Regions from separate parts of the Streptomyces sp. NPDC001514 genome, predicted to be linked through region 1. Evidence: predicted binding sites of a transcription regulator. Region 1 holds the regulator's gene; each other region holds the start of a gene.
The links. Region 1 encodes HrcA, which represses chaperone genes, less so after heat shock. Its sites were predicted from a motif close to TTNGCACTCNGNNNNNCNGAGTGCNAA; they were not measured.

Region 1 (10,015 bases):
GATGAAGATGGTCGGTTCTGTGGAGGTTCCGCAGGAGGCGTTCATCGCGGTGCTCTCCAGCGACGACTCCGCAGGTGGCAAGGCGAAGAAGTAATACCGGCGAAACAAGGACGCGGGTCGGCGGAGAAGCTTCGCAGAAGTGGCGAAGCGGTGGCGGCCGGGTAGCTCAGAAGCACCAAGTGCCCCATTTGCCTGACCCGGCCCATGGGCCCCTGCGCTGCGGCGCGGGGGCCCGTTCGTTATCAAGCGGCAGCCCACAGCCTCTTACGCGGCGGTGCGCGGCGCTCTACCCTGATCTCGCTCGGGGTTACTCACGAGTTAAACAACCGTGACCGGCCGAGCAGAACAGTCAGCCGTGCAGTTCAAAGTCAGTCGTGCAGTCAAAGCCAGTCGTGCAGCAACGCCGCAGCAGGCCCGGAGGATGTCGTGACCGACACACAGACCCAGATCGAGAACCGACCGCCCTCTGTGGCGACCCTCTTCGTCCAGCGCGTGGCGGCGACTCCGGATGCGGAGGCGTACCGCTACCCGGTCCCGTCCGCCACCGGTCAGGGCCCCGACGAATGGAAGTCGCTGAGCTGGGGCGAGGCCGCCGAGCGGGTGTACGCCATCGCGGCCGGGCTGATCGATCTGGGGGTGCGGTCCGAGGAGCGCGTCGCGCTCGCCTCCGCCACCCGGGTGGAATGGATCCTCGCCGACCTCGGCATCCTCTGCGCGGGTGCGGCCACGACGACCGTCTACCCCCAGACCAACGCCGAGGAGTCGGCGTACATCCTCTCCGACTCCGAGAGCCGCGTGCTCGTCGCGGAGGACGCGGCCCAGCTGGCCAAGGCCCGTGAGAAGCGCGCCGAGCTGCCGAACCTCCAGCACGTCGTCGTGATCGACCCTGCCGCTGCCGAGCCGGCCGAAGGCGACCCCGAGGGCTGGGTGATCTCCCTCGCCGACCTGGAGGCGCGCGGCGCCGAGTACCTCGCCAAGCATCCGAGCGCGGTCAAGGAGCGCGTCGAGGCGATCACCTCCGAGCAGCTCGCCACCCTCATCTACACCTCGGGCACCACGGGTCGCCCCAAGGGCGTCCGGCTGCCGCACGACAACTGGTCGTACATGGCCAAGGCCATCGCCGCGACCGGCCTCGTCACCAAGGACGACGTCCAGTACCTGTGGCTGCCGCTCGCGCACGTCTTCGGCAAGGTCCTGACCTCCGGCCAGATCGAGGTCGGGCACGTCACCGCCGTCGACGGCCGCGTCGACAAGATCATCGAGAATCTCCCGGTCGTCCAGCCGACGTACATGGCGGCCGTGCCCCGCATCTTCGAGAAGGTCTACAACGGGGTGGCCGCCAAGGCGCGCGCCGGCGGCGCCGCCAAGTACAAGATCTTCCAGTGGGCGGCCGGGGTCGCGCGCGAGTACGCCAAGGAATCGCAGGACAACTTCCGCCGCACCGGCACGGCTTCGGCCTCCTTCGGTCTCACCGCCAAGCACAAGGTCGCCGACGCGCTCGTCTACTCCAAGCTCCGCGAGGCCTTCGGCGGCCGGCTGCGCGCCGCCGTCTCCGGCTCCGCGGCTCTCTCGCCCGAGATCGGGTTCTTCTTCGCCGGCGCCGGTATCCACATCCTGGAGGGCTACGGCCTCACCGAATCCAGCGCCGCCTCCTTCGTCAACCCGGGCGAGGCGTACCGCACCGGCACCGTCGGCAAGCCGGTGCCCGGCTGCGAGGTCCGCATCGCGGATGACGGCGAGATCCTGCTGCGCGGCCCCGGCATCATGCAGGGCTACCACGGGCTGCCGGAGAAGACCGCCGAAGTGCTGGAGCCCGACGGCTGGTTCCACACCGGTGACATCGGCGAGCTGTCGGCCGACGGCTATCTGAAGATCACCGACCGCAAGAAGGACCTCATCAAGACCTCCGGCGGCAAGTACATCGCCCCGGCCGAGGTCGAGGGTCAGTTCAAGGCCGTCTGCCCGTTCGTCTCCAACATCCTGGTCCACGGCGCGGACCGGAACTTCTGCACCGCCCTCATCGCCCTCGACGAGCCGGCCATCCTCGGCTGGGCCAAGGAGAACGGCCTCGACGGCAAGTCCTACGCAGAGGTCGTCGCCGCCCCGCAGACGGAGCAGCTCATCGAGGGCTACGTGAAGCGTCTCAACCAGGGCCTGCAGCGCTGGCAGACCATCAAGAAGTTCCGCCTGCTGCCGCGTGACCTGGACATCGAGCACGGCGAACTGACGCCCAGTCTGAAGCTGAAGCGGCCGGTCGTCGAACGTGAGTACAAGGACCTGATCGAGTCGATGTACGAGGGCTCGCGGGAGGCGTAGCACCGCGCACGGCTTGTCGGCGCAGGGGGCATGGCCCTCTGCGCCGACCTCTTTCCGGGGCGCGGCTCCCTGCTTCCTCTGTTCGGGGCGCGGCCCTCTGCGCCGGCCCCCCTGCGCGCTCACCGGCACACCTCGCGCCCCTTTCATGACGGAATGCCGCCGTCCGGGTATGTTCGGGCCCCCCGAGTTCGATGACTCGCCGCTTACGGGCGGGCTCGGTCTGTCACTCTGTCCCTGTCGTCAGTCGCCGTGGGGCGACGCCAGATCCGGACAGGAGCCGCAGCGTGGGGTCCGTTCCGATGCAGCAGGAGACCACTCACCGGTCGGTGCACCTCATCTCGCAGCGCGGCGACGCACGGGCCGCGGCGCGCACCAGCCTGCCGGGGAATCCGCTGGCCGCGTCCGCCGCGCGGCGGTTCGTGCGGGTGGCGCTGGCCGACTGGACGCGGCTGGGCATGGTGGCCACGCGGGGCGCGGACCGGATGGCCGACGATGCCGTGCTCGTCGTGAGCGAACTCGTGACCAACGCCGTCGTGCACGCGGGGACCACCGTGGAGGTGCTCGTGCGGCTGGACGGGGCGAGCGACGACGATCCGGCGTCGCTGGTCGTCGAGGTGGCCGACCATCATCCGGCGCGCGCGGTACGGAGCGACGCGCCGGATCCCGGGGCGGCGTCCGACGAGCCGGAGTACGGCCGGGGGCTGCAGCTGGTCGCGGCGCTCGCCGCGTCCTGGGGGATCACCTACCGGCCGGGGCTCAAGGCGGTGTGGGCACGGCTGGCGCTCGACGGGTGCGGTGCGGCGGGGGCGGGCGTGGCGCAGCGCGGGCTGCGGGCCGCCGAGATCCTCGCTCCGGCGCCGCGCAGGGCCGTCCGGGACGACCGGGACTGGACGGGCCGCGGGGCACTGTCGTTTCTCGCCGAGGCGTCCGACCTGCTGGCAGGGCAGCTCGACGAGGACATGGTCGCGGCGCTGGCCGGGCAGCTGCTGGTGCCGCGGCTCGCCGACTGGTGCGCGGTGTGGCTGGACGGCGAGACAGGGCCCCTGCCCAGGCTGGCCAAGGTCTGGCACGCGGACGAGTCCGCGATCGAGAGCCTGCACGCGGTGCTGGCCAAGGAGCCGCCGCGGCTGGCGCACGATGCCCGCGGTGCGGCCGTGCCCGTTCCTGTCGCCTGGCCCGAGGACCCCGCGGCCGGGGAACGGAGCGCCGTCGCGTTCCGGCTGATCGCCGGCGCGCGGCCCGTCGGCACCCTGCTGCTGGGCCGCGAAGGCCCGCCGGACGCCCGCGCGGGCGTCTCCGGCGAGGAGACCGCGCTGATCGAGGACTTCGCGCGCCGCGTCGGCCTCGCGATCGGCGCCGCCCGCGCCTACACCCGGCAGGCCACCATCAGCCGGGTGCTCCAGCGCGGCCTGCTGCCCGCCCAGGTCGCGCAGATTCCCGGCGTCGACAGCTCCCTCGTGTACGAGCCCAGCGACGAGGGCCTCGCGGGCGGCGACTTCTACGACATCTTCCCGGCGGGCAACGGCGGCCGCTGGTGCTTCATGCTCGGCGACGTCCAGGGCAGCGGCCCCGAAGCCGCCGTGGTCACCGGCCTCGCCCGCCCCTGGCTGCGCCTGCTCGCCCGCGAGGGCTACCAGGTCGGCGAGGTCCTCGACCGCCTCAACGGTCTGCTCCTCGACGACGCCCTGGAGGCCGCCGAGGCGGCGGCGCTCATGGTCGCGGGTCCCGACCGGGCGACCCTCGACGGTACGTACGAGGGGCCGCAGTCGCGTTTCCTGTCCCTCCTGTACGGGGAGCTCACCCCGCTCCCCGACAGCACCGGCGTCCGCTGCACCCTCGCCTGCGCCGGCCACCCGCTCCCCCTGCTGCTGCGCCCCGACGGGACGGTTCGCCCGGCCGCCGAGTCCCAGCTGCTTCTCGGAGTCGTCGAGGACGCCGCGTACGAGAGCCAGACCTTCGACCTGGAGCCGGGCGACACGCTGCTCTGCGTCACCGACGGGGTCACCGAGCGGCGCTCCGGGCAGCGGATGTTCGACGACGGCGACGGGCTGGCGCGGGCCCTCGCGGAGTGTGTCGGGCTCACGGCCCAGGGCGTCGCCGACCGGATAAGGCAGGCCGTGCACACCTTCGCGGATGCCCCGCCGGGCGACGATCTGGCGCTGCTGGTGCTGCAGGCCCGCTGAACGCCGGCTGTCCGGAGAACTCCGCACGTGGCGGACAATGGGGCGTATGCCTTCCGTACTGCCTGATGGTGAGCCCATGCCCCTGGACGGGGCACTGCCCGCGCACGCCCTCGCGGGCGCCGGCGACCGGCCCCTCGGGTTCTATCTGCACGTTCCGTACTGCGCCACGCGCTGCGGCTACTGCGACTTCAACACGTACACGGCGACCGAGCTGCGCGGCAGCGGCGGCGTGCTGGCGTCCCGAGACAACTACGCGGACACGCTGATCGAGGAGATCCGGCTCGCCCGCAAGGTCCTCGGCGACGATCCGCGCCCGGTGCGGACGGTCTTCGTGGGCGGCGGTACGCCGACGCTGCTCGCCGCCGCGGATCTCGTACGGATGCTCGGGGCGGTCCGCGAGGAGTTCGGTCTCGCGGACGACGCGGAGGTCACGACGGAGGCGAACCCGGAGTCCGTCGACCCCGCGTATCTGGCGGAGCTGCGGGCCGGGGGCTTCAACCGGGTGTCCTTCGGAATGCAGAGCGCACGGCAGCACGTACTGAAGGTGCTCGACCGTACGCACACGCCGGGGCGGCCCGAGGCGTGCGTCGCCGAGGCGCGGGCGGCGGGCTTCGAGCATGTGAACCTCGACCTCATCTACGGCACGCCGGGGGAGAGCGACGACGACTGGCGGGCGTCGCTGGACGCGGCGATCGGGGCCGGACCGGACCATGTCAGCGCGTATGCGCTGATCGTGGAGGAGGGCACGCAGCTGGCGCGGCGGATCCGCCGCGGCGAGGTGCCGATGACGGACGACGACGTGCACGCGGACCGGTACCTGATCGCCGACGAGGTGCTGTCCGGTGCGGGCTTCGAGTGGTACGAGGTCTCGAACTGGGCCACGACGGAGGCGGGGCGCTGCCTGCACAACGAGCTGTACTGGCGCGGGGCCGACTGGTGGGGGGCCGGGCCGGGCGCCCACAGCCATGTGGGCGGGGTGCGGTGGTGGAACGTGAAGCATCCCGGCGCGTATGCGGGGGCGCTGGCGGAGGGGCGCTCGCCCGGGGCCGGGCGGGAGGTCCTGGCGGACGAGGACCGGCGGGTGGAGCGGGTGCTGCTGGAGCTGAGGCTGCTGGAGGGGTGCCCGTTGTCGCTCCTGCGCGCGGCGGGCCTGGAGGCGTCCCGGCGGGCGCTGGCGGACGGGCTGCTGGAGCCCGGGCCGTACGAGGCGGGGCGTGCCGTGCTGACCTTGCGCGGTCGGCTCCTGGCCGATGCGGTGGTCCGGGACCTGGTGGACTGAGCGTCCACGCCGCTGGACCGGGCCTCCGGGCCCAGGGCCCACCTGTACGGCACCCGGCACCGGGGGTTGTGCCCACCCTCCCCCACTAGGCCCTGTCCGGCCGATCTTGCCGGGCTCGCGTGCCCTGGTGCCGCACCTCGCTGCGTTGTCGTCGGTCACCGACTCCCCCGTAGCCCTTCGGGCACGGGGGTGCCCCCATTCGCTTCGCTCGCCCTGCGGAACGACTGCCCACAACGGTTGCGGCGCGACTGCCCGCAACAGCTACGCGGTGACGAAGTCGATCAGTTCTTCCACCCTGCCCAGGAGCGCCGGCTCCAGGTCCTTGTAGCTCGTCACATGCGACAGGATGTGCTGCCAGGCCGCGCCCGTGTTGGAGGGCCAGCCCAACGCGCGGCACACGCCCGTCTTCCAGTCCTGGCCGCGCGGCACGGACGGCCAGGCCGCGATTCCCAGTGACGAGGGCTTCACGGCCTCCCACACGTCGATGTACGGGTGGCCGACCACCAGGACGTGCGGGTCCGTGACGGAAGCGGCGATGCGGGACTCCTTCGAGCCCGGGACCAGATGGTCCACCAGTACGCCCAGGCGGGCGTCCGCCGAGGGGGAGAAGTCCGCGACGATCGAGGGAAGGTCGTCGATGCCCTCCAGGTACTCGACGACCACGCCCTCGATGCGCAGATCGTCGCCCCACACCTTCTCGACCAGCTCCGCGTCGTGGCGGCCCTCCACGTAGATGCGGCCCGCGCGGGCGACCCGGGCCCGCGCCCCGGGGACGGCGACCGAGCCCGAAGCCGTGCGGGTGGGTCGTCCGGGGGCGCCGGAGGACGGCCGGACCAGCGTGACGACCTTGCCCTCCAGCAGAAAGCCGCGCGGCTCCAGCGGGAACACGCGGTGCTTGCCGAAGCGGTCCTCCAGGGTCACCGTCCCCGCCTCGCAGCGGATCACCGCCCCGCAGAAGCCGGTCGTGACCTCCTCGACGACCAGGTCCGGCTCGGCCGGCACCTCTGGAGCGGGCTGCCGCCTCTTCCAGGGAGGGGTGAGATCGGGGCTGTAGCTGCGCATTGGGCAGACGCTACGACACCGCGAACCGCCGGGCCAGCTCGTCCCGTTGGGCGCGGACGAAAGCGGCGTCCACCACCGCCCCGTGCCCCGGGACGTACACCGCGTCCTCCCCGCCCAGCGAGAGGAGCCGGTCCAAGGCCGCGGGCCAGCGGGAGGGGATCGCGTCGGGGCCCGCCTGGGGGTCACCGGACTCCTCCACCAGGTCGCCGCAGAAGACGATCTCCGGGTCCGTGGCCGTGGCGGGCACGAGCAGGGTGAGGTCGTGGCCCGTGTGGCCAGGGCCGACGTTCGCGAGGAGGACCTGCCGGCCGCCGAGGTCCAGCGTCCACTCGCCGGAGACCACGTGCTGCGGCGCGACCAGCACATCCGTGGCCTGCGCCGCGTCGGCGGGCGCCACCCCGTGGCGGATGGCGTCGTCGCGCAGTATGTCCCGGTCCCGGACGAGCAGGTCGTCGACGCCGACCGCGCCGTACACGCGCACGGCCGAGAACGCCGCCGTGCCGAAGACATGATCGAAGTGCGGGTGGCTGAGCGCGATATGGGTCACATGGCGGCCGCCGAGGAGGGTCTGGATCTGGGCACGGAGTTCGGCACCCTCGCGGAGTGTCGCGCCGGTGTCGTACAGGAGGACCGAGTCGTCCCCGACCACAACTCCGGCCGTCGCGTCCCAGATCGGCAGGCGGCGGCGGCCCACGCCGTCGGCGAGCCGTTCCCAGCCGAAGTCTTCCCAACCGACGTCCATACGGCGACGCTATCCCGGGCGACCAGCGGCGTCCCCTCGACAGAGTGCCTGGCCGCCCTTGCTCGGGGCGTACCCACCGGCCGTACACTGGCCCGGGGAAGGCTGGCACTCCGACGCAACGAGTGCCAAGCAGCCAGGAAAGCAACAGGCAAGCAAGACCGACGACCCGCCGATGATCCAGCTGGAGGTGCGCGCGATGCTCAGCGAACGCAGACTCGAGGTCCTTCGCGCCATCGTCCAGGACTATGTCGGCACGGAGGAGCCCGTCGGCTCCAAGGCCCTCACCGAGCGCCACAAGCTCGGTGTCTCGCCGGCCACCGTGCGCAACGACATGGCGGTGCTGGAGGAGGAAGGGTTCATCGCCCAGCCCCACACCAGCGCCGGCCGGATCCCGACGGACAAGGGCTACCGCCTGTTCGTCGACAAACTGGCGGGCGTCAAGCCGCTGTCGTCGCCCGAGCGGCGCGCGATCCAGAACTTCCTCGACGGAGCCGTCGACCTCGACGACGTCGTGGCCCGTACGGTACGGCTGCTCGCCCAGCTGACCCGGCAGGTCGCGGTCGTCCAGTACCCGTCCCTCACCCGTTCGACCGTGCGCCACGTGGAGCTGCTGGCACTCGCCCCGGCCCGCGTGATGCTCGTGCTGATCACGGACACGGGACGGGTCGAGCAGCGGCACGTGGACTGCCCGGCGCCGTTCGGCGAGACCTCGCTGGCGGATCTGCGGGCCCGGCTGAACAGCCGGGTGGTGGGCAGGCGCTTCACCGACGTACCGCAGCTGGTGCAGGACCTTCCCGAGTCGTTCGAACTCGACGACCGGGGCACGGTCTCCGCGGTGCTCGCCACCCTCCTGGAAACCCTCGTCGAGGAGACAGAGGAGCGGCTGATGATCGGCGGCACCGCCAATCTGACGCGCTTCGGCCACGACTTCCCGCTGACGATCCGGCCCGTGCTGGAGGCGTTGGAGGAGCAGGTCGTGCTGCTGAAGCTGCTCGGCGAGGCCAAGGACTCGGGCATGACCGTACGGATCGGGCACGAGAACGCCCATGAGGGCCTCAACTCCACGTCCGTCGTCGCGGTCGGCTACGGTTCGGGCGACGAGGCAGTCGCCAAACTCGGCGTGGTCGGACCGACCCGCATGGACTACCCCGGAACGATGGGAGCGGTACGCGCAGTGGCACGTTACGTCGGACAGATCCTGGCGGAGTCGTAGTGGCCACGGACTATTACGCCGTACTCGGCGTGCGCCGCGACGCATCGCAGGACGAGATCAAGAAGGCTTTCCGGCGGCTGGCGCGGGAGCTTCACCCGGATGTGAATCCGGACCCGAAGACGCAGGAACGCTTCAAGGAGATCAACGCCGCCTACGAGGTGCTGTCGGACCCGCAGAAGAAGCAGGTCTACGACCTCGGCGGAGACCCGCTCTCCGCGTCCGGTGGCGCCGGCGCGGGTGCCGGAGGCTTCGGCGCGGGCGGCTTCGGGAACTTCTCGGACATCATGGACGCCTTCTTCGGTACGGCGTCCCAGCGCGGGCCCAGGTCGCGGACGCGGCGCGGGCAGGACGCGATGATCCGGCTGGAGATCGAGCTCAGCGAGGCGGCCTTCGGCACGACGAAGGACATCCAGGTCGACACGGCTGTCGTGTGTACGACCTGCTCGGGCGAGGGCGCGGCGCCGGGGACCTCGGCGCAGACGTGCGACATGTGCCGGGGCCGTGGTGAGGTCTCCCAGGTGACCCGGTCGTTCCTCGGCCAGGTCATGACGTCCCGTCCCTGCCCCCAGTGCCAGGGCTTCGGGACCGTCGTCCCGACGCCGTGCCCGGAGTGCGCGGGCGACGGGCGGGTGCGTTCGCGTCGTACGTTGACCGTGAAGATCCCCGCCGGTGTCGACAACGGCACGCGCATCCAGCTCGCCGGCGAGGGCGAGGTCGGGCCCGGTGGCGGTCCTGCCGGTGACCTGTACGTCGAGATCCACGAGCTGCCGCATCCGATGTTCCAGCGGCGCGGCGACGATCTGCACTGCACGGTGACCATTCCGATGACCGCGGGCGCGCTCGGCACGAAGGTGCCGCTCGAGACGCTGGACGGGATGGAGGAGGTCGACATCCGTCCCGGCACCCAGTCCGGGCAGTCGATCCCGCTGCACGGGCGCGGCATCACGCACCTGCGCGGTGGGGGCCGTGGTGACCTCATCGTCCACGTCGAGGTGCAGACGCCGTCGAAGCTGGATCCGGAGCAGGAGCGGTTGCTGCGGGAGCTTGCGAAGCTGCGGGGTGAGGAGCGGCCGATGGGGCAGTTCCAGCCGGGGCAGCAGGGGCTGTTCTCCCGCCTGAAGGACGCGTTCAACGGCAGGTGAGGGGGGTACCCCCTCACCTGGCTCCCCCCCTCGACGACATACACCTCCGGAATGTCGTCGCGACCGCCGAGAAGGCCG
Region 2 (10,015 bases), on a different contig from region 1:
GACCAGGACCGCCGGGCCAGCCAGCGCTCCACCTCTTCCAGCACCTGATCTCCATCTCGCGGATCGGACGACCATCTCAGACGTCCGGGGGTTCGGTTACAGTCTTGAACAACGCGGACGACCCTCGCATGCCGGGGTCGTCACGCCGACAATCACATACCGCTCATCCAGAGGGGCAGAGGGAAACGGCCCGTTGAAGCCCCGGCAACCCTCCAGCCGGCCACGACGCGATCATCGCGCGCGAGGCTCCCGGCTAGGGAAGGTGCCAAATCCGTCTCATGGCGAGATGCGCCATGAGGAAGATGAGGAGAAAGGGCCTCGCCTCCATGGCTGTACAGACAGTTGCACCCTCCACCGACACCGTCGATCTGGGCCCGGCCTCCGGCCTTTCGTGCCGTGAATGCGGCGAGCGTTTCGCGCTCGGTCCGATCTTCGCCTGCGAGCTGTGTTTCGGGCCGCTCGAAGTCGCGTACGACCTGCCGAGCGGCGATCCCGAGGGCCTGCGCAAGCAGATCGAGAACGGCCCCGCCAACATCTGGCGCTATGCGCCGCTCCTGCCCGTCCCCGCCGACGTGGCGAGCAAGCCGAACCTGAACCCGGGCTGGACCCAGCTCGTCCAGGCCGACAACCTCGCCCACGAGCTGGGTGTCGAGCCGGGCAAGCTCTTCGTCAAGGACGACTCCGGCAACCCGACGCACTCCTTCAAGGACCGAGTCGTCGCCCAGGCCCTGGAGGCCGCCCGCGCCTTCGGCTTCACCACGCTCTCCTGCTCCTCCACCGGCAACCTCGCGGGCGCGGTCGGCGCCGCGGCCGCCCGCGCCGGCTTCCGCTCCTGCGTGTTCATCCCGCACGACCTGGAGCAGGGCAAGGTCGTCATGGCCGCGGTCTACGGCGGCGAGCTCGTCGGCATCGAGGGCAACTACGACGACGTCAACCGCTTCTGCTCCGAGCTCATCGGCGACCCGCTCGGCGAGGGCTGGGGCTTCGTCAACGTCAACCTGCGGCCGTACTACGGCGAGGGCTCGAAGACGCTCGCGTACGAGATCTGCGAGCAGCTCGGCTGGCAGCTCCCCGACCAGATCGTCATCCCCATCGCCTCCGGCTCCCAGCTCACGAAGATCGACAAGGGTCTGCAGGAGCTGATCAAGCTCGGCCTCGTGGAGGACAAGCCCTACAAGATCTTCGGCGCCCAGGCGGAGGGCTGCTCGCCGGTGTCCGTGGCCTTCAAGGCCGGCCACGACGTCGTACGGCCGCAGAAGCCGGACACCATCGCCAAGTCCCTGGCGATCGGCAACCCGGCCGACGGCCCGTACGTCCTGGACATCTGCCGCCGCACCGGCGGTGCCGTCGAGGACGTGACCGACGAGCAGATCGTGGACGCGATCAAGCTGCTGGCCCGCACCGAGGGCATCTTCACCGAGACCGCGGGCGGGACGACCCTCGGCGTGGCGAAGAAGCTGATCGAGACCGGCGTCATCGACCCGTCCCTCACGACGGTGGTCGTCAACACGGGTGACGGCCTGAAGACCCTGGACGCGGTGGCCCCCACGACGGGTATGTCCGCAGTCATTAGCCCCAACCTGGACTCTTTCCGAGAGGCTGGTCTCGCATGAGCGTCAACGTCCGCATCCCCACCATCCTCCGCACGTACACGGGCGGCCAGGCCGAGGTCCCGGCGGAGGGCGCGACCCTCGCCGAGGTCATCGCGGACCTGGAGAAGAAGCACACGGGCATCGCGGCCCGCGTCCTGGACGACCAGGGCAAGCTGCGCCGCTTCGTGAACGTGTACGTCAACGACGACGACGTGCGCTTCGAGCAGGGCCTGGAGACGGCGACGCCGGACGGCGCGGGCGTCTCGATCATTCCGGCCGTCGCCGGAGGCTGATCGCCACGCAGCGTCAGCAGAATTGCCCCCTCCGCAAGCTAAGCGGAGGGGGCAATTCTGCATGGTTGAGCGCGGTAGAGTTGGGGAAGTCCCCTCCGCTGCTCGTGCCAGACGCATATGAGAATGCGTCTCCGCGCGACAAGAAACAGCCAAAGTGTTCGAGCCTGATGCGTACTAAGTGCGCTTTGTCCGGCCCGACTTGCCCGGGAATGCTCGGAATTCTTCGGAACTTTCCTTTCGGTCCTGCCCGGATTTCTCGTCCGATTGACCTGTTGCAGACGGCAGTTGGACAGATACATTCAGCCGCGGTCGACGCGTTCCGGCGCACATCCACGCCTCTTCGTGGGTGAGGTCTGACCCGGGTCCGCGAAGTGCGGTCCTGTGCAAGGGCCAGTAATAGGGGAGTTAGGCATGGCTCAGGGCACCGTCAAGTGGTTCAACGCGGAGAAGGGGTACGGCTTCATCGCGGTCGACGGTGGTGCGGATGTTTTCGTCCACTACAGCGCGATCCAGATGGACGGTTACCGCACCCTGGAGGAGGGCCAGCGGGTCGAGTTCGAGATCTCGCAGGGTCAGAAGGGGCCGCAGGCGGACATGGTCCGTTTGGCCGGCTGAGGCGCCGACCAACTGCAGCAACGTGGCGGAGGGCTCGTACCCGACTGGGTACGGGCCCTCAGTCGTGCTCGGGTCCGGTCTTCGGGTCTCAGGTCTCCGGGTGTCCGGGAGCCGCTTGTGCCCGCCCGGCATTCGACCGCCACCCCTCGGGGGACGCTTCTTCGGAGCGGCTTGCGCCCGCCCGGCGTTCGACCGCCACCCCTCGGGGACGCTTCTTCGGAGCGGCTTGCACTCTCCATGCCCGAGTGCTAATCATTGGCGTTAGCACTCTCCGAGTGAGAGTGACAACAAAGGACCGGGTCGGTGAGGCCCGCAGGCCGGGTGGGGCAAGGAACCACAAGGCATGCAGGCCGTCCGTCGCGGGCGCCAGCGCGGTCCGGAGAAATCCACCCCAGTCCGGGAGGACCACTTCACATGGCCAAGATCATCGCGTTCGACGAGGAGGCACGGCGCGGTCTCGAGCGCGGGATGAACCAGCTCGCCGACGCCGTCAAGGTCACCCTTGGCCCCAAGGGCCGGAACGTCGTCCTCGAGAAGAAGTGGGGCGCCCCCACGATCACCAACGATGGTGTCTCCATCGCCAAGGAGATCGAGCTCGAGGACCCGTACGAGAAGATCGGCGCCGAGCTGGTCAAGGAAGTCGCCAAGAAGACGGACGACGTCGCCGGTGACGGTACGACCACCGCGACCGTTCTCGCCCAGGCGCTCGTCCGCGAGGGCCTGCGCAACGTGGCGGCCGGCGCCAACCCGATGGCCCTGAAGCGCGGTATCGAGAAGGCCGTCGAGGCCGTCTCCGGTGCCCTGCTCGACCAGGCCAAGGAGGTCGAGACCAAGGAGCAGATCGCCTCCACGGCCTCCATCTCCGCCGCCGACACCCAGATCGGTGAGCTCATCGCCGAGGCGATGGACAAGGTCGGCAAGGAAGGCGTCATCACCGTCGAGGAGTCCCAGACCTTCGGTCTGGAGCTGGAGCTCACCGAGGGCATGCGCTTCGACAAGGGCTACATCTCGGCGTACTTCGCCACCGACATGGAGCGTATGGAGGCCTCGCTGGAGGACCCGTACATCCTGATCGTCAACTCCAAGGTCTCCTCGGTGAAGGACCTCCTCCCGCTGCTGGAGAAGGTCATGCAGTCGGGCAAGCCGCTGCTGATCATCGCCGAGGACGTCGAGGGCGAGGCCCTGTCGACCCTGGTCGTCAACAAGATCCGTGGCACCTTCAAGTCCGTTGCCGTCAAGGCCCCGGGCTTCGGTGACCGCCGCAAGGCCATGCTCGGCGACATCGCCATCCTCACCGGTGGCACGGTCATCTCCGAGGAGGTCGGCCTCAAGCTCGAGAACGCGGGCCTGGACCTGCTGGGCCGCGCCCGCAAGGTCGTCATCACCAAGGACGAGACGACGATCGTCGACGGTGCCGGTGACAGCGACCAGGTTGCCGGTCGCGTCAACCAGATCCGTGCCGAGATCGAGAACTCCGACTCGGACTACGACCGCGAGAAGCTCCAGGAGCGCCTCGCGAAGCTGGCCGGCGGCGTGGCCGTCATCAAGGCCGGTGCCGCGACCGAGGTCGAGCTCAAGGAGCGCAAGCACCGCATCGAGGACGCCGTTCGCAACGCGAAGGCGGCCGTCGAGGAGGGCATCGTCGCCGGTGGTGGCGTGGCCCTGCTCCAGGCCTCCCAGGTCTTCGAGAAGCTCGAGCTCGAGGGCGACGAGGCCACCGGTGCCGCTGCTGTGAAGCTGGCCCTGGAGGCCCCGCTGAAGCAGATCGCCGTCAACGCCGGCCTCGAGGGCGGCGTCGTGGTGGAGAAGGTGCGCAACCTCGACACGGGCCGTGGCCTGAACGCCGCGACCGGCGAGTACGTCGACATGATCGCCGAGGGCATCATCGACCCGGCGAAGGTCACCCGCTCCGCCCTGCAGAACGCGGCCTCCATCGCCGCGCTGTTCCTCACCACCGAGGCCGTCATCGCCGACAAGCCGGAGAAGGCCTCCGCGGCCGCTCCGGGCGGCATGCCGGGCGGTGACATGGACTTCTGATCGACCTCTGGTTGATCAACCGTCCTGAGTGCCGAGGGCGGCACCCCTACTCCCAGGGGGTGCCGCCCTCGGGCGTTGCGCGGGCAGCGAGGTCCTGGGCGAGCCGCAGCTCGGCCGGTGATCGGACGGGGAGCGAGCCTGGGGTAATCCCCACCCCCAACAGGCCAGTTGGCCCGGTGGGAGCCGGGCGCCGGTTCCGCGAGGCTCTTCGCATGCGAAGCAACCGGATCAAGCGGACCACATGCATCACGCTCCTCGCGGCCGCCCTCGTCGCCGCCGCGGCGCCCATGGCCGGGGCGACGACGCCCGACGACGCTCTGCGCTGGGGGACCTGCCCCGGTGCCGCCGGCCTCGACCCCCGCCAGGAATGCGCCACCGTCTCCGTCCCGCTCGACCACGCCGACCCGAGCGGCCCGAAGATCTCCCTCGCCGTCTCCCGCGTCCGCAGCGACAAGCCGGCGGCCCGGCGCGGCACGCTCCTGCTCATCCCCGGCGGACCCGGCGGCTCCAGCATCAACAGCCCCTCCACCACGGGGAAGAAGCTGCCCCAGGCGGTGCGCGACGCGTACGACATCGTCGGGTTCGACCCGCGCGGCGTCGGCCGCAGTACGCCCGTCAGCTGCGGCCTGACCCACGACGACCTCTCCCTGCAGAACCTGCGCCCGTGGCCCGCCGCCGACGGCAGCGTCGACGCGAACATCGCCAACGGCCGCCGTCTCGCCAACGCCTGTGCCCGCAACGGCGGAGAGGTGCTGCGCACCATCAGCACCCGTAACGAGGCGCGGGACATCGACCGCATCCGCCAGGCCCTCGGCGAGCGGAAACTCTCCGCGTGGGGCGTGTCGTACGGGACGTACGCGGGCGCGGCGTACGCGCAGATGTTCCCGCACCGCACCGACCGCTGGGTCCTGGACAGCAACGACGACCCGGACCCGAAGCGGGTCGCGCGGAACTGGCTCGCCAACTACGCCACCGGTGTCGAGGACGCCTTCCCCGACTTCGCCGCCTGGGCCGCCGACCCCGCCAACCCGGACCGGCTCGCCGACAGCCCGGACGCGGTCCGCCCGATGTTCCTCGCGCTCGCCGCCCGCCTCGACCGCGAACCCCTGCCGTGGCCGGGAGCCAACCCCGAGCAGCTGAACGGCAACGTCCTGCGCCAGACCCTGATCGACAGCCTCTACTCCAAGGCCCGTTTCCCCGCCCTCGCCCGGCTGATCGCCGCCGCGCGCGACGGAGCCCCGCTGCCCGCCCCGCAGGTGATGCCCGACGAGATCATGCAGAACGTCGCCGCCGTCTCCGCCGCCACCCTCTGCAACGACGTCGACTGGCCGGAGGCCTCCCCGTCCGCGTACCAGCGGGACGTGGACAAGAGCCGCAAGAGCCACCCGCTCACCGCCGGCATGCCGGTGAACGTCATGCCGTGCGCCTTCTGGCAGGACGAGCCGCGCGAACGCCCGGTCCGCATCACCCCGCACGGCCCCTCCAACATCCTGATGATCCAGAACCGGCGCGACCCCTCCACCCCGCTCGCCGGCGCGCTGAAGATGCGCCAGGCCCTGGGCGACCGCGCCCGCCTGGTCACCGTCGACTCCGTCGGCCACGGCGTCTACCGCGTCAACGGCAACGCGTGCGGCGACCAGGCCGTGACCGACTTCCTGGTCGCGGGGGAGCGCCCGGCCCGCGACAGGTTCTGCGCCGGCTCGTGACTGGCCGGTTTTCGTGGTGGATTCGGCAAAGCGCCGTCACGAAACCGTGAAGGACCTCGGGAATCCTCGTGAACACAGCTTCTCTTCAGCGCACTCGCGCTGCTGACTCGGGGGAATACCAGATGTCGTCCAACACCACTCCTCGGCGTACCGTTCGCAGAGCCGCCATCGTCCTCGCCGCCGTGTCCGCACTGGCCCTGACGGCCTGTGGGCCCACGGAAGGCCCGACCGACCAGACCGGCGGAGGGGCCGAGGCGCCCACCGCCGGCCCGTCCAAGCCCGCGCCCCCGTCGAAGCCCGCGCCCCCGTCCAAGCCGGCGACCCCTTCGAAGCCGGCGACCCCGTCGGGCTCCTCGAGCACGGGCGGTGCGTCCGGGGGTGGTTCGTCCCCCGACGCCGACTTCGCCGTCTTTCCGTGCAGCACGTACGACGTGAAGTTCACCGCGACCCTCGCGGACGCCACGACCAGCAGCTACCTGCTCAAGATCACCAACAAGAGCGGCAAGCCCTGCAGGGTGCTGGACTACCCGATCGTGACCTTCGGCGACCTCGACGGCGCGGCGACCGAGCGCTCGGAGACGCACCCCGGCACCGACATCAGGCTCAAGGCCGGCGAGTCGGCATACGCCGGGCTCATGGGCGGAGTCAATGACGGCAAGGGCCGGACCGTCGAATCGATCGCGATGACCATGAACACCGCGTCAGACCTCGAGCAGGTGCCGCTCAAGGCGTCGACTCCCGGACTGTACGTCTCGCCCGACGCCTCCGTCACCGCATGGCTGAGCAACGCGGAGGACGCCCTCAGCCTCTAGCTGCTGTCCCCGCCCGTCGGCATCGAGTAGACACTGTCTACCCTCATCCGGTAGACAGTGTCTATGCATGAGCGTGAGCAGGACACTGGTCTGCGCACCCGTTTGGTGGAAGTCGGCGTCGACCTCGTGACCAGGGAAGGGGTGCAAGCCCTCTCCTTGCGGGAGATCGCCCGCCGGGCCGGGGTCTCGCACGGCGCTCCGCGGCGCTACTTCCCGACCCACCTGGAGCTGCTGTCCGCCATCGCGCGGCAGGGCTTCGCCGAGCTGGCCCGCAGGGCCGCCGAGGCGATCGGTGACGGTCAGCAGAGCCCCCGCGCCCAGCTCACGGCGCTGGGGCGGAGCTACCTGGACTTCGCCCGTTCCCACCGCGGCATGTACGAGCTGATGTTCCGCCACGACGTGCTGGAGAGCAATCAGCTGGGGCTGCGGGAGACGAGCCTGCCGCTCTTCGACGTCCTTGTGGAGCTCGTCGCTCAGGTACGGCCGGCGGCACCGGAGCCGCGCGTTCTCGCGGGTGCGCTATGGGCCAACCTTCACGGCATCGCGCAGCTGTGGGGATGGGGAAGCCTCCAACTGGCGGCCGGAGCCGACGACGTCGAGCCGCTGCTGCGGGCCGCGCTCGACGCGCACCTCGGGGCCGAGGCCCCGGAGACCCGATGAACGCAAGGCGCCGACAGCGCTTCACCCTCGTCGGCAGCATCACCGGGGCCGTGATCGTCGCACTCGACGGGACCGCGCTGACCATCGTGCAGCCCGTCATGCAGCGGGACCTCAACGCCTCCTTCACCCAGGTCCAGTGGACCAGCACCGGATACCTGATCGCCGTGGCGAGCCTGCTCGTCCTCGCCGGACGCCTCGGTGACCGGTACGGCCATCAGCGCGTCTTCACCATCGGGATCCTGGGCTTCGCCGCCACCTCGGCGGCCATCGGCCTAGCGGCCGGCATCGGCTGGGTCATCGGCCTGCGCGTCGCCCAGGGCGTCTTCGGCGCGCTGCTGCAACCGGCCACCCTCGGCATGCTGCGCGCCGCGTACCCGCGCGACCGGCTCGGCATGCCCATCGCCCTGCGCACCAGCGCCATCGGCCTGGCGGCCGCCGCCGGCCCGCTCATCGGCGGCGCACTCGCCGCCCACCTGGGCTGGCGCGCGGTCTTCTTCCTCAGCGTCGCCCCCGCGCTCGCGGTCGGCGTGTCGGCTCTCGTCGTACGCGTACCCGAGCCCCGGGACGCCTCCGACACGCCCGTACGACTCGACCTGCCCGGCGCCTGCCTGCTCGCGCTGGCGCTGGCGTGCCTGGTACACAGCCTCGTCGGCCTACCGGAGACCGGCTGGACGCCCGCGACCCTGCTGGGACTTGCCGCGGTAGCCGCTGCCGGTGGCGCCTTCGTCCTGCACGAACGACGCGCCCCGAGCCCCCTGGTGCCCGCGAGCGTGGCCCGATCGGCGACCGTCACATCCGGGCTCGGCGTCCTGGTGGCGGCGTCGGCAGCGATGTTCGGGGCCCTGTTCCTCGGTACGTACTTCCTCCAGGACGTCCTGGCACTGGACCCGCTCCGAAGCAGCCTCACAGCACTCCCCGGGCCGGTGATGATGGTGCTGGCCACGCCGGTCGCCGCTGTGCTGGCGCGCCGACAGGGCCCGCGCCGGACGGCGGTCGGGGGGATGGTGCTCATCGCCGTCGGCGTCCTGCTGATGTCCCGGCTCGACCAGGCATCGACCTCCGTGGCGATCGGTGGGTGCTTTCTCGTGCTCGGCGCGGGATTCGGCATGGTGATGGTCACCGCGACGGCCGTCATCGTCCACCAGTCGTCCGTGGACACGGCCGGGGTCGCCGGCGGCCTCCAGCAAACCGCGATGAACGTCGGCCCGGCGGTAGGGGTCGCCGCGGCGACGATGCTGATGACCCCCGCCGCGCCTGCCGCGCAGAGTGCTGTCACCGGCAGCCTGGCGCCGGGCGACGGACCACGTTGGACCGGCGGCGCGTTCATGGATGCGATGGGGCCTGCGCTGGTGACACTCGCGGCCGTGGCGATCGTCGGCGCGCTGCTGGGCACCAAGCTGCCGGGGCGCAGGGCGACGCCTTGAGGATGGGCGTACTCATCCGACCCTCGCAGGCGGAACGCACGATTGCCGTGCCCGGCCGAAGCCGGGCACGGCAATCATGTCTTCGCTCGGAAGGATCCGGCTCACGGGTCCAACGTGTCGCCTTCCTCCGGCGTATCGCGCTGGGCCCACGTGCCGCAGGAGTCGATGCTACCCCCCGTGCGCTCGCAGACAATGGTGTACACGAGTCCGTCCGTGGTGATCACGTCGACGACAATCTCACTGCCGTTTTCTTCGCCGACGGGGCCGATGTCGATGGACGTCCCGCAGGGATTCTCGGGTGCGTCTCCAAACTCTTCAGCGGAGAGGTCCAGCCAGTCGATCGGCCCTAGCTGACCGTCCTCTTCTCCGACGAAGGGGCGTCCGAAGCTGACCGCTGAGTAGAAGGCCCCGTCGCCGGCTGCTTCCTGGCGAACGGTGTCGATTTCGAAGCACGCGGCATCCACGGGCGGGGGCGGGGGCGGGGGCGTCGGCGGGGTCGGGGGCTTGGGCCTGCCCTTGCCCTTGTCCTTGTCCTTGTCCTTGTCCCGGTCCTTGTCCCTGTCGAGGGCGGGGTACGCCGAGGGGAGGGAACCACGGTCGGTGGACACGACGGTCGACGGGGGCTCTGCATTCAGGCCCTGCGCCGCCGCCGGTACGGCGCTCAGCGCGCTTACCAGCGAGACGGCGGCCAGCGACGTGAGGCCGCCGGTTGCCAGTCGTGTGGACCACCACGAACGTCGCACCGGCGACGATAGGGTCCTGCGTTCAGGACGCATTCAATGCTCCTTGTCGATTCGGCCCGGGAATTCTCCCGGAAGTTCCTCCATTCTTTGTGGCCGATCGGCAATTTCCAGGCGGCCCACCGTAATCCCTGTG
Region 3 (10,015 bases), on a different contig from region 1:
GACCTCGCGCTCGTGCAGGAGGGCCTTCAACCTCTTCAGGTTGAAGGGGAGTTCGTCGCTGATCTCGTAGGCCGTGGCGTAGGGCGTCGGGCGGAGCTCGTCCGCCGTGATGTACGCGATCGTCTCGTCGACGAGGCCGCCGGCGAGGTCCTCGGCGATCTCGGCGACGAGATGCGCGCGGATGACGGCGCCGTCGGGCTCGTACAGATAGCGGCCGAGCTTGCGGACGGCGGGATTCGGGAGGCCGCGGGAGGTGACGGTGGCGCCGGAGGGGAGGAGGGTGGCGCGGCGGGTGCCGGGGGCGGTGCCGAACCAGAGGACCGCCTCCTTCACATCTCCGTGGTCCGAGATCCACTCGGCCTCGGCGTCCTCGGGGACCGCCTCGTGCGGGATGCCGGGGGCGATCTTGAGCGCCGCGTGCCGGGCCGTGCGGGCCACACCGGTCGCCCAGGACAGCGGCGGGGAGTAGGCCTCGGGATCGAAGATCCGCCCCCGTCCGCCCCTGCGGGCCGGATCGGCGAAGACCGCGTCGTACGGCGAGGTGTCGGTCTCGGTGACGTCCTCGCAGCGGACCTCGATCAGTCCGGCCAGGCCGAGGGCCTCGACGTTGGTGCGGGCCGTCTCGGCGGTGAGCGGGTCGCGGTCGACCGCGAGGACGGAGATCCCGGCGCGGGCGAGCGCGATCGCGTCGCCGCCGATGCCGCAGCACAGGTCCGCCACGGAGCGTACGCCGAGGGCGCGGAGGCGTCCGGCGCGGTACGCGGCGACCGACGTGCGCGTCGCCTGCTCGACGCCGTTGGGCGTGAAGTACATGCGGAACGCGTCCTCCGCGCCGAACTTCGCCACCGCCCGCTGCCGCAGCCGCGCCTGGGCGAGCGCCGCCGAGACAAGCTCCGCCGGGTGATCACGGCGCAGCCGGGTCGCGAGGGCGAGCTCCTGGGCCGGGTCGTAGTCGCGCAGGGCGGCGAGCAGGGCCTGTCCCTCGTCGCCGAGCAGCGGTCCGAGGTGGGGGAAGGAGGCGTCGTTCACCCGGCCATTGTCGGCCAGGCGGGGGATGGTGCGGCGCCGGGCGGCGGTGTCGGGCCGTCGTGGCGGGGCTGCGCTGACAGGATGCGGCGCCATGGAGCCAGTACGACAAAAGGGAAATATGCGAAAACGATCACCGGATTGGGCCGCAGTGCCGACCTGGTGGAACGGGCGCGCGCGGCAGCCCCGCCGGGACCGGCGCGCGGCCCTGTACCGGCAGCGCCACCGCGCGGTGCTGGCCGCACTGCTCATCGCCGCTGCCGGCTCCGCCTGTGCGGCCGAGCCGTCCGGTACCGCCACCACGGATCCGCGAGCCCCCAAGCCCGCCGCCCATGGCGGGCCACAGGGGGCCCCCGGCTCGGCCGGGGCGCTCTCCGACTACGCGAGACGGACGAAGAAGGCCTACGCCGCCCGGGTCGCGGCCGCCAAGCGCTGGGGGCTCGACAAGCCCCCGCTCGTCGCACCCCCGCCGCCCGCCGAGAAGCCCACGATCACCACCCGCAAGGGCTTCGAGGTCGACGACCACGAGGGACTGCCGCCCGTCTTCACGACCGTGCCGACGAAGGAGAAGGTCGTCTTCCTCACGATCGACGACGGGGCCGAGAAGGACCCCGAGCTGCTGAGGATGATGAGCGAGCTGGACATCCCGTACAGCGCGTTCCTCAGCGACTACCTCATTCGGGACGACTACGAGTACTTCGAGGAGATGCAGGACCGCGGTGTCTCCCTGAACAACCACACCCTCACCCACCCGTACCTGCCCGCGCTTTCGTACAAGAAGCAGAAGGAGGAGATCTGCGGGCAGCAGAGGAAGATCAAGAAGCGGTTCGGGGAGCGTCCCCGGCTCTTCCGGCCGCCGTACGGGAGCTACAACGAGGACACGCTGAGGGCCGCCAAGTCGTGCGGGGTGAAGGCCGTGCCGCTGTGGGCCGAGGAGGCGTTCCCCGACCACATGGAGTGGCGGGAGTGGGACCACACGCTGCACCCCGGCGACATCATCCTCACGCACTTCCGCGGCAAGGAGCAGTGGAAGGGCAGCATGCCCGACTTGATCCGGCAGGTCATGAACGTCGCTACCGCGAAGGGCTATGCCGTGGCCCGGCTGGAGGACTACGTGTGAGGGGGCGGGCTGCGGACGGGATGACGTGCACGGCGTTCTCCGGCCCGTAGCCCTGGCCCCCGGCGCACCCGTGACGGCTGCCGCCTGCGCTGTGGCAGGCGCAGCGGCCGCCGCGGGCGAAGGCGCCGGGCGCGACCCTGTCGGACGGCATCCCCGTAGGTCGTACGGAACGCCGCGCCGCGTCCCGTCGTTGTCCTGTCGGTGTCCGGCTCGAGATCGAGCCGCGGCTTCAGGAGATCGAGCCACAGCTCCCGGCCGCCCGCGCTCGGCGCGCGGGGGATTGGCACTCCGCTTGACCGAGTGCTAATCGCGGTCATAGTCTCGGCTCTGGCACTCCCCACCGGAGAGTGCCAAAACAGCGACGGGCAGGTCCGGCACCCGCGACGACGGATCGACCTGGTCGCCACCTCAGACAGTCAAACCCCGTGAGATCTCCGAAGGGGGAGGTCGGATCGTGACGACCACCAGCTCCAAGGTTGCCATCAAGCCGCTCGAGGACCGCATCGTGGTCCAGCCGCTCGACGCCGAGCAGACCACGGCCTCTGGCCTGGTCATTCCGGACACCGCCAAGGAGAAGCCCCAGGAGGGCGTCGTCCTGGCCGTCGGCCCGGGCCGCTTCGAGAACGGCGAGCGCCTGCCGCTCGACGTCAAGACCGGCGATGTCGTGCTCTACAGCAAGTACGGCGGCACCGAGGTGAAGTACAACGGCGAGGAGTACCTCGTCCTCTCGGCCCGCGACGTGCTCGCGATCGTCGAGAAGTAATTCACCGGCAGATTTGCTTTGAGCCGCGCCCCTGGCCCCCGCATCGTAAGAAGCCGGGCGGTCCGGGGCGCGGTTCGTTTTGAGAGGACTTGAGAAGCTCCATGGCGAAGATCCTGAAGTTCGACGAGGACGCCCGTCGCGCCCTTGAGCGCGGCGTCAACAAGCTCGCCGACACGGTCAAGGTGACGATCGGCCCCAAGGGCCGCAACGTCGTGATCGACAAGAAGTTCGGCGCCCCCACCATCACCAACGACGGTGTCACGATCGCCCGCGAGGTCGAGATCGACGACCCGTACGAGAACCTCGGCGCCCAGCTGGTGAAGGAGGTGGCGACCAAGACCAACGACATCGCTGGTGACGGCACCACCACCGCCACCGTGCTCGCCCAGGCCCTGGTCCGCGAGGGTCTGCGCAACGTCGCCGCCGGTGCCTCCCCGGCCGCCCTGAAGAAGGGCATCGACGCCGCGGTCAAGGCCGTCTCCGACGAGCTGATCGCCACCGCGCGTCCGATCGAGGAGAAGTCCGACATCGCCGCCGTCGCCGCGCTGTCCGCCCAGGACCAGCAGGTCGGCGAGCTCATCGCCGAGGCGATGGACAAGGTCGGCAAGGACGGTGTCATCACCGTCGAGGAGTCCAACACCTTCGGTCTGGAGCTGGACTTCACCGAGGGCATGGCCTTCGACAAGGGCTACCTCTCCCCGTACATGGTCTCCGACCAGGAGCGTATGGAGGCCGTCCTCGACGACCCGTACATCCTGATCAACCAGGGCAAGATCTCCTCGATCCAGGACCTGCTGCCGCTGCTGGAGAAGGTCATCCAGGCGGGTGGCTCCAAGCCGCTGCTGATCATCGCCGAGGATGTCGAGGGCGAGGCGCTCTCCACCCTCGTCGTCAACAAGATCCGCGGCACCTTCAACGCGGTCGCGGTCAAGGCCCCCGGCTTCGGTGACCGCCGCAAGGCGATGCTCCAGGACATGGCCACCCTCACCGGTGCCACCGTCATCGCCGAGGAGGTCGGCCTCAAGCTCGACCAGGCCGGTCTGGACGTGCTGGGCTCCGCCCGCCGCGTCACCATCACCAAGGACGACACGACGATCGTCGACGGCGGCGGCAGCTCCGAGGACGTCCTCGGCCGGGTCAACCAGATCAAGGCCGAGATCGAGTCCACGGACTCCGACTGGGACCGCGAGAAGCTCCAGGAGCGCCTCGCGAAGCTGGCCGGCGGCGTGTGCGTGATCAAGGTCGGCGCCGCCACCGAGGTGGAGCTGAAGGAGAAGAAGCACCGCCTGGAGGACGCCATCTCCGCGACCCGCGCTGCGGTCGAGGAGGGCATCGTCTCCGGTGGTGGCTCCGCGCTCGTCCACGCCGTGAAGGTGCTGGAGGGCAACCTCGGCAAGGAGGGCGACGAGGCCACCGGTGTCGCGGTCGTCCGCCGCGCCGCCGTCGAGCCGCTGCGCTGGATCGCCGAGAACGCCGGTCTCGAGGGCTACGTCATCACCTCCAAGGTGGCGGAGCTGGAGAAGGGCAACGGCTTCAACGCCGCGACCGGCGAGTACGGCGACCTGGTGAAGGCCGGCGTCATCGACCCGGTCAAGGTCACGCGCTCCGCGCTGGAGAACGCCGCGTCGATCGCCTCCCTGCTGCTCACCACCGAGACCCTCGTGGTGGAGAAGAAGGAAGAGGAGCCGGCGGAGGCGGGCCACGGCCACGGCCACGGTCACTCCCACTGAGCCCACTCACCCGTTCAGGGCTTGAGAAGGCCCCCGTTCCCGGAGAGGGAGCGGGGGCCTTCCGCGTGCCGTACGTACGCTTGGCGGCTACATCTCGAGCACGCCGAGCTGGCCCATCAGGCCCAGCCGGTCGTACTGCCACCAGCTCTCGCAGATCTTGCCCTCACGGCAACGCTGCACGGTCGTCCCGGTCATGGTCACCTGTTTGTCGGTCGCCGTGACCCCCATGAACTCGCCTTTGTGCAGGCCTGTCCAGGTCCAGCGCGTGCATACGCGTTCGCCGTCCGAGATCTGGTCCTCGACCGTGAAGCCGAAGTCGAACCCGCCTTTCCATGTGGCGACTTCCTTGCGGAGTCCCTCCACGCCGACGACGTCCTGCGCGTTGGAGGGATCGTGGTCGAGGTAGTCCTCGGTGAGCAGCTCGCCGAGCAAGGCGGCGTCACCGCTCGGCAGTGCCTCCGTGAAGAACCTGCGGCAGGCCGCCTCGTTCAGCTGCTCGTCCCTGATCACCTCCAGGTCGGTGAACGTCGGCAGGCCGTCGCACAGGGCGACCATCTCCTGGAAGATCCGGTCGGTCTCGGGCAGGTTGGAGTTCTTCATCGCCTCTTCGTACGACGGGAACTCGACGATCTCCACGACATGGGTCGAGTCGGAGCGGTCCGTGCCGAGGAGGCTGTGGGTCGCGGTGCGCCTGCCCTTGGTCTGCTCGATCCAGGTGTCCATGAGCCGGTTGAGCTCGTCCACGCGATCCGTCTTGCAGTCGATCAATTGTACGAATGTCATGGCGTCACCCCGGAGGTCGCTGGGATACGCCCATTTTAGTGAGAAATGCCCCTTAGGGCCGATTATGCGGAAGGGGCGCCGTCGTCCACCCCGCACGACGCCCGGACGTTCAGCCGTGGCAGGAGCGTCACATGCCGCCGCGGCTCGTCCGCGGCCTGCGCCGCGCCACCCGTCAGCCGCTCGATCAGCAACTCCGCTGCCTGCTTCCCCACATGACGCTTCGGCGGGGCAACGGCCGTGAGCGGTGTGCCGGCGAGCGCCGCGACCTCGTCGTCGTACGCGATCAGGGCCAGATCCTCCGGCACCCGTAGACCCAGCTCGGCCAGGCGCTGCACCAGCTGGATCGCGTCCACGTCGTTGTGCACGAGCGCCGCCGTCGCCTCGCCCGACACCACTGCCGCCCGCAGTGCCTGCGCGGCCGCCTCGAAGCCCTCGGGGTCCTGCTCGGCCGGCACCGAATCGATCACCGGCGCGGGTGCGCGCAACCCGAGCGCCCCCAGCGCCTCCCCGTACCCGGAGCGCACGGCCAGCGCCGTCGGGCTGTCCGCGCGCGCCATCAGCAGCGGTGTCCCGCGCCCGAGCCCCACCAGGTGGCGCACGGCGAGCAGCACCCCGTGCCGGTGGTCGGACGAGACCCGGTCCAGCTCGTCCAGCGCGCTCCCCGGCACCGGCCGGCGCTCCAGCAGTACGGCGGGCACGGGCAGTTCGGCGATCCAGTCACCGTGCTCGGCCGGGTCGTCGGGACTGCGCCACCCGGGCGCGATCAGCAGCCCGTCGGCGCCCGCGTCCAGCAGCCCTTCGGTGTGCGCGCGGTCCTCGGCCGGGCGGTAGTCGGAGATCCGCAGGACGATCCGTGCCCCGGCGCGCGCGGCCGCCTCGCTCGCCCCGCGGATCACCTCCGCGAAGTAGTACGTCGCCGAGGGCGCGAGCATGCCGAGCACCAGGCCGCTCCCGTCCGGGCGCTGCTGGGGGAGTGTGTGCCCCTCCGGCCACGACACCGACCCGTGCGCCCGGTCCAGCAGCCCCCGCCCGGCGAGCGCCTCCACGTCCCGGCGCACGGTCACCGCGGACACCCCGAGTTGGCCCGCGAGGTCGGCCACGCGCGCGGTGCCGCGCTCCCGCACCAGGTCGAGCAGTCTGTCGTGACGTTGGGCAGCACTCGCGCGCACGGCGGCAGTCCCCCTCGCGATGTGGTGGTCCGGTGAGCCGGACATTAATGCAACGTGATCGAACGACAAGAATTTCGATCATTCGCTCAAACTAGTTGACCTTCGAACAATCCGTGCCCATGATGCGGATCATGCCCGCGTCGCCGTCCGAGAACCGTGAGCTGAGCCCGTACACCGGCTGGACCCGCGCCCACTGGGAGGCCGTCGCGGACGAACTCCTGCTGGCCGTGCGCCCGTACGCCTCACCCCGTCGCGGCCTGATCAACCTCCCGGGGCCGCGCCCCAGTTGCTCCGGGTCGCTGTCGGACGGCCTCGAAGGCTACGCCCGTACGTTCCTGCTCGCCGCCTTCCGCGTCGCCGGGGCCGGCGGCGACGACCCGTACGGCCACCTCGCGCGATACGCGGAAGGGCTCGCCTCCGGCACCTCGGGCGCGTACGGCGCCTTGGGCACGTACGGCACCGACGCCTGGCCCCGCATCGTCGACGTCCGCCAGGCGATCGTCGAATCCGCCTCCGTCGCCCTCTCCCTGCGGCTCACCCGCCCCTGGCTCTGGGACACCCTCGACGAGCGCACCCGGCAGCGCGCCGTCGACTGGCTGCTGCCCGCCCTCGGCCCGTCCCCCGTCGACAACAACTGGTGGCTCTTCGGCCTCACCGTCGCCGGCTTCCTCCAGGACGCCGGCATCGAGACCGACCGCGCCCAGCTCACGATCGACCGCTCACTCGCCCGGATCGAGGAGTGGTACGCCGGCGACGGCTGGTACAGCGACGGCGCCGGCCGGTCCTTCGACCACTACAACGGCTGGGCCCTGCACCTCTATCCCGTCCTGCACGCCCATCTCGCCGGCGACAAGGACCTCCTCGACCGCTACGGTCCGCGGCTGCGCGCCCATCTCGACGGCTACGCCCGCCTCTTCGGCGCCGACGGCTCGCCGATGCCGTACGGCCGCTCGCTCACGTACCGGTTCGCCGCCGCGGCCGCCCCCTGGCTCGGCGCCCTCACCGGTCACACGCCGCTCACCCCCGGCGCCACCCGCCGTCTCGCCTCCGGTGCCGTGCGCCACTTCCTCCACCGGGGTGCCACCGACGCCCGGGGACTGCTCACGCTCGGCTGGCACGGCCCGTACGAACCCGTGCTCCAGCGCTACTCGGGACCGGCATCGCCCTACTGGGCCTCGAAGGGCTTCCTCGGCCTGCTCCTTCCGCCCGGCCACCCGGCCTGGACCGACCGCGAGGAGCCGCTGCCCGCGGAGACCGAGGACGCCGTCACGGCCCTCGCCCCGGCCGGCCTGCTCATCCAGTCCACCGCTGCCGACGGGCTCGTACGCCTCCACAACCACGGGACAGGACCCGTCGGTGCCACCGGAGGCGACGACGATCCCTGCTACGCCCGCTTCGCGTACTCCACCCGTACCGGCCCGGTCACCGGGCGAACCGACTCCGACGACAACCACTTCGCCCTGGTCCTCGACGGAAGCCCCACCTCACGCGGCCCCGCCGAGCCGCAGGGATCCGGCCCCGGCTGGGCCGCGTCCGCCCACACTCCGTGCCCCGGCGTCCGGGTCCACTCCCTGACGCTCGCCCACGGCCGCGCCGAGGTCCGCGCCCATCTCGTCGTCGGCGCGCCCGACGGAACTCCCGTACGCCAGACGGGCTGGGCCACCACCCCCGACGGCCCCACCGCCCAACTCCAGCCGGTGCACGGCTACACGGTGCGCACCGCGTCCGACACCGGCTCCACCCTCCAGGGCCCGGGCTCCCGTACCGCCGCGCTGCACGGCACGACCGGCGGACCGGAAGCGTTCTTCGTCGCCCTCGCCTCGCTCACCGACGAGCCCGCCCCCGCGCCCGTCGCCTCACTCGCCGACATAGAGGTCACCGGCACCCGAACCCTCACGGTGACCTGGCAGGACGGAACTACTTCGGTCCGTACTTGCGGCCCGCCTTGGAGCTGACCCCGCCGAGCAGACCGCGCGGCGCCAACTTCACCACGCCCATCAGCGCCTTGTAGCGCGGATCCGGGATGGACACCTTCTTCCCGCGCGCCAGGTCGGCCAGCGCCGCCGACACCAGCTTGTCGGCGTCCAGCCACATCCAGCCCGGAATGTTGTCCGTCCCCATCCCGGCCCGCTGGTGGAACTCGGTCCGTACGAAACCGGGGCACAGCGCCATCAGCCGCACCCCCGTCCCCGCCAGATCGCGCGCCGCGCCCTGCGTGAACTGCACGACCCACGCCTTGGACGCGCCGTAGGTCCCGCGCGGCACGAACGCCGCCACCGACGCCACGTTCACCACCCCGCCGCGACCGCGCTCGCGCATCGCCCCGGCCGCCGCCGACGTCAGCCGCAGCACCGCCTCGCAGTGCACCTTCAGCATCCGCAGCTCATCGGCCATGGACACTTCCAGGAAGCGGCCCTTGTTGCCGAACCCTGCGTTGTTCACCAGCAGATCCACGGGCCGCTTCCGGTCCGCGAGGCGGGCCTCGACCGAGGCGATCCCGCCTTCCTCCGCAAGGTCCGCGGACAGGACCTCCGCCTCGATGCCGTGCCGGTCGTGGAGCTCCGTGGCCTGCTCCTGCAGCCGCTTGGTGTCCCGCGCCACCAGGACCAGGTCGTGCCCGTCCGCCGCGAGCCGCCGCGCGAAGGCGGCCCCGATGCCCGCGGTCGCGCCCGTAATCAGTGCTGTCGTCATACGCGGCACGTTAGTGCCCCGCGTACGCGTACGACGCACCCGACCGCCCGGCCCGGGCGCCGCCGGACCGCGCCGCCTACGACCCGTACTTGGCCAGGTATTCCCTGGCGTCGGCGAGCTGGCCGGGGTGGAGCGCGTCCCCGGCCGCGAGCACGCGCGGCAGCAGCGACCGCTCGGTCGTCCCCGCCCGGAAGGACAGTCCGACCGTCACCTCGTGGTCCGGCCGGTGCACGATCTCGATCGCGTCGCCCGCCCGGATCTCGCCCGGCTCGACGACCCGCAGATACGCCCCCGGGGCAGCGGTCTGCGTGAACCGCTTGACCCACCCCTTCTCACCGAGGTGGCCCGCGAACGTACGGCACGGAACACGGCCGGACGTGACCTCGAGGACCAGCTGCGCGCCGATCCGCCATCGCTCCCCGATGAGGGCGCCGGTCACATCGAGCCCGGACGTGGTCAGGTTCTCGCCGAAGGCCCCGTTGGGCAGCGGGTGGCCGAGCTCGCCCTCCCAGAGGTCGAGGTCCTCGCGCGCGAAGGCGTACACCGCCTGGTGCGTCCCGCCGTGGTGCCGCAGGTCGCACACCGCGTCCCCGGCGACGCCGCTCGCGCCCGTGCCCTTGGGTCCCGGATCGGTCACCCGCACCGGGCCGTCCGCCGGACGCTTGTCGATCCCGGTGACGCCGTCGGGCTGGTCGGTGTACTCCACGGCCTTCGGCCGTCCCACATTCACGGT

Region 2: the regulator HrcA is predicted to act here: its motif matches at 2,726-2,752, upstream of groL (chaperonin GroEL).
Region 3: the regulator HrcA is predicted to act here: its motif matches at 2,427-2,453, upstream of groES (co-chaperone GroES).

The regions. Positions count from the first base shown of each region.
Region 1 is NZ_JBSFHO010000066.1:4,957-14,971, forward strand. Features, by position in the region: gene lepA (translation elongation factor 4) at 1-94, shown strand, start outside; gene ACWCXB_RS36005 (AMP-dependent synthetase/ligase) at 427-2,316, shown strand; gene ACWCXB_RS36010 (SpoIIE family protein phosphatase) at 2,616-4,499, shown strand; gene hemW (radical SAM family heme chaperone HemW) at 4,546-5,778, shown strand; gene ACWCXB_RS36020 (DUF3097 domain-containing protein) at 6,040-6,840, opposite strand; gene ACWCXB_RS36025 (MBL fold metallo-hydrolase) at 6,851-7,582, opposite strand; gene hrcA (heat-inducible transcriptional repressor HrcA) at 7,779-8,795, shown strand; gene dnaJ (molecular chaperone DnaJ) at 8,795-9,937, shown strand; partial or broken gene ACWCXB_RS36040 (MBL fold metallo-hydrolase) at 9,964-10,015, shown strand, end outside.
Region 2 is NZ_JBSFHO010000002.1:260,060-270,074, reverse strand. Features, by position in the region: gene ACWCXB_RS03910 (glucosyl-3-phosphoglycerate synthase) at 1-44, opposite strand, end outside; SAM riboswitch class I at 161-309, shown strand; gene thrC (threonine synthase) at 303-1,613, shown strand; gene ACWCXB_RS03900 (MoaD/ThiS family protein) at 1,610-1,885, shown strand; gene ACWCXB_RS03895 (cold-shock protein) at 2,297-2,500, shown strand; gene groL (chaperonin GroEL) at 2,915-4,537, shown strand; gene ACWCXB_RS03885 (alpha/beta hydrolase) at 4,750-6,243, shown strand; gene ACWCXB_RS03880 (DUF4232 domain-containing protein) at 6,366-7,055, shown strand; gene ACWCXB_RS03875 (TetR/AcrR family transcriptional regulator) at 7,119-7,715, shown strand; gene ACWCXB_RS03870 (MFS transporter) at 7,712-9,139, shown strand; gene ACWCXB_RS03865 (hypothetical protein) at 9,241-9,882, opposite strand.
Region 3 is NZ_JBSFHO010000015.1:48,114-58,128, reverse strand. Features, by position in the region: gene ACWCXB_RS17725 (class I SAM-dependent methyltransferase) at 1-1,122, opposite strand, end outside; gene ACWCXB_RS17720 (polysaccharide deacetylase family protein) at 1,148-2,146, shown strand; gene groES (co-chaperone GroES) at 2,601-2,909, shown strand; gene groL (chaperonin GroEL) at 3,011-4,639, shown strand; gene ACWCXB_RS17705 (ester cyclase) at 4,727-5,422, opposite strand; gene ACWCXB_RS17700 (substrate-binding domain-containing protein) at 5,485-6,591, opposite strand; gene ACWCXB_RS17695 (DUF2264 domain-containing protein) at 6,723-8,546, shown strand; gene ACWCXB_RS17690 (SDR family NAD(P)-dependent oxidoreductase) at 8,509-9,282, opposite strand; gene ACWCXB_RS17685 (MOSC domain-containing protein) at 9,359-10,015, opposite strand, start outside.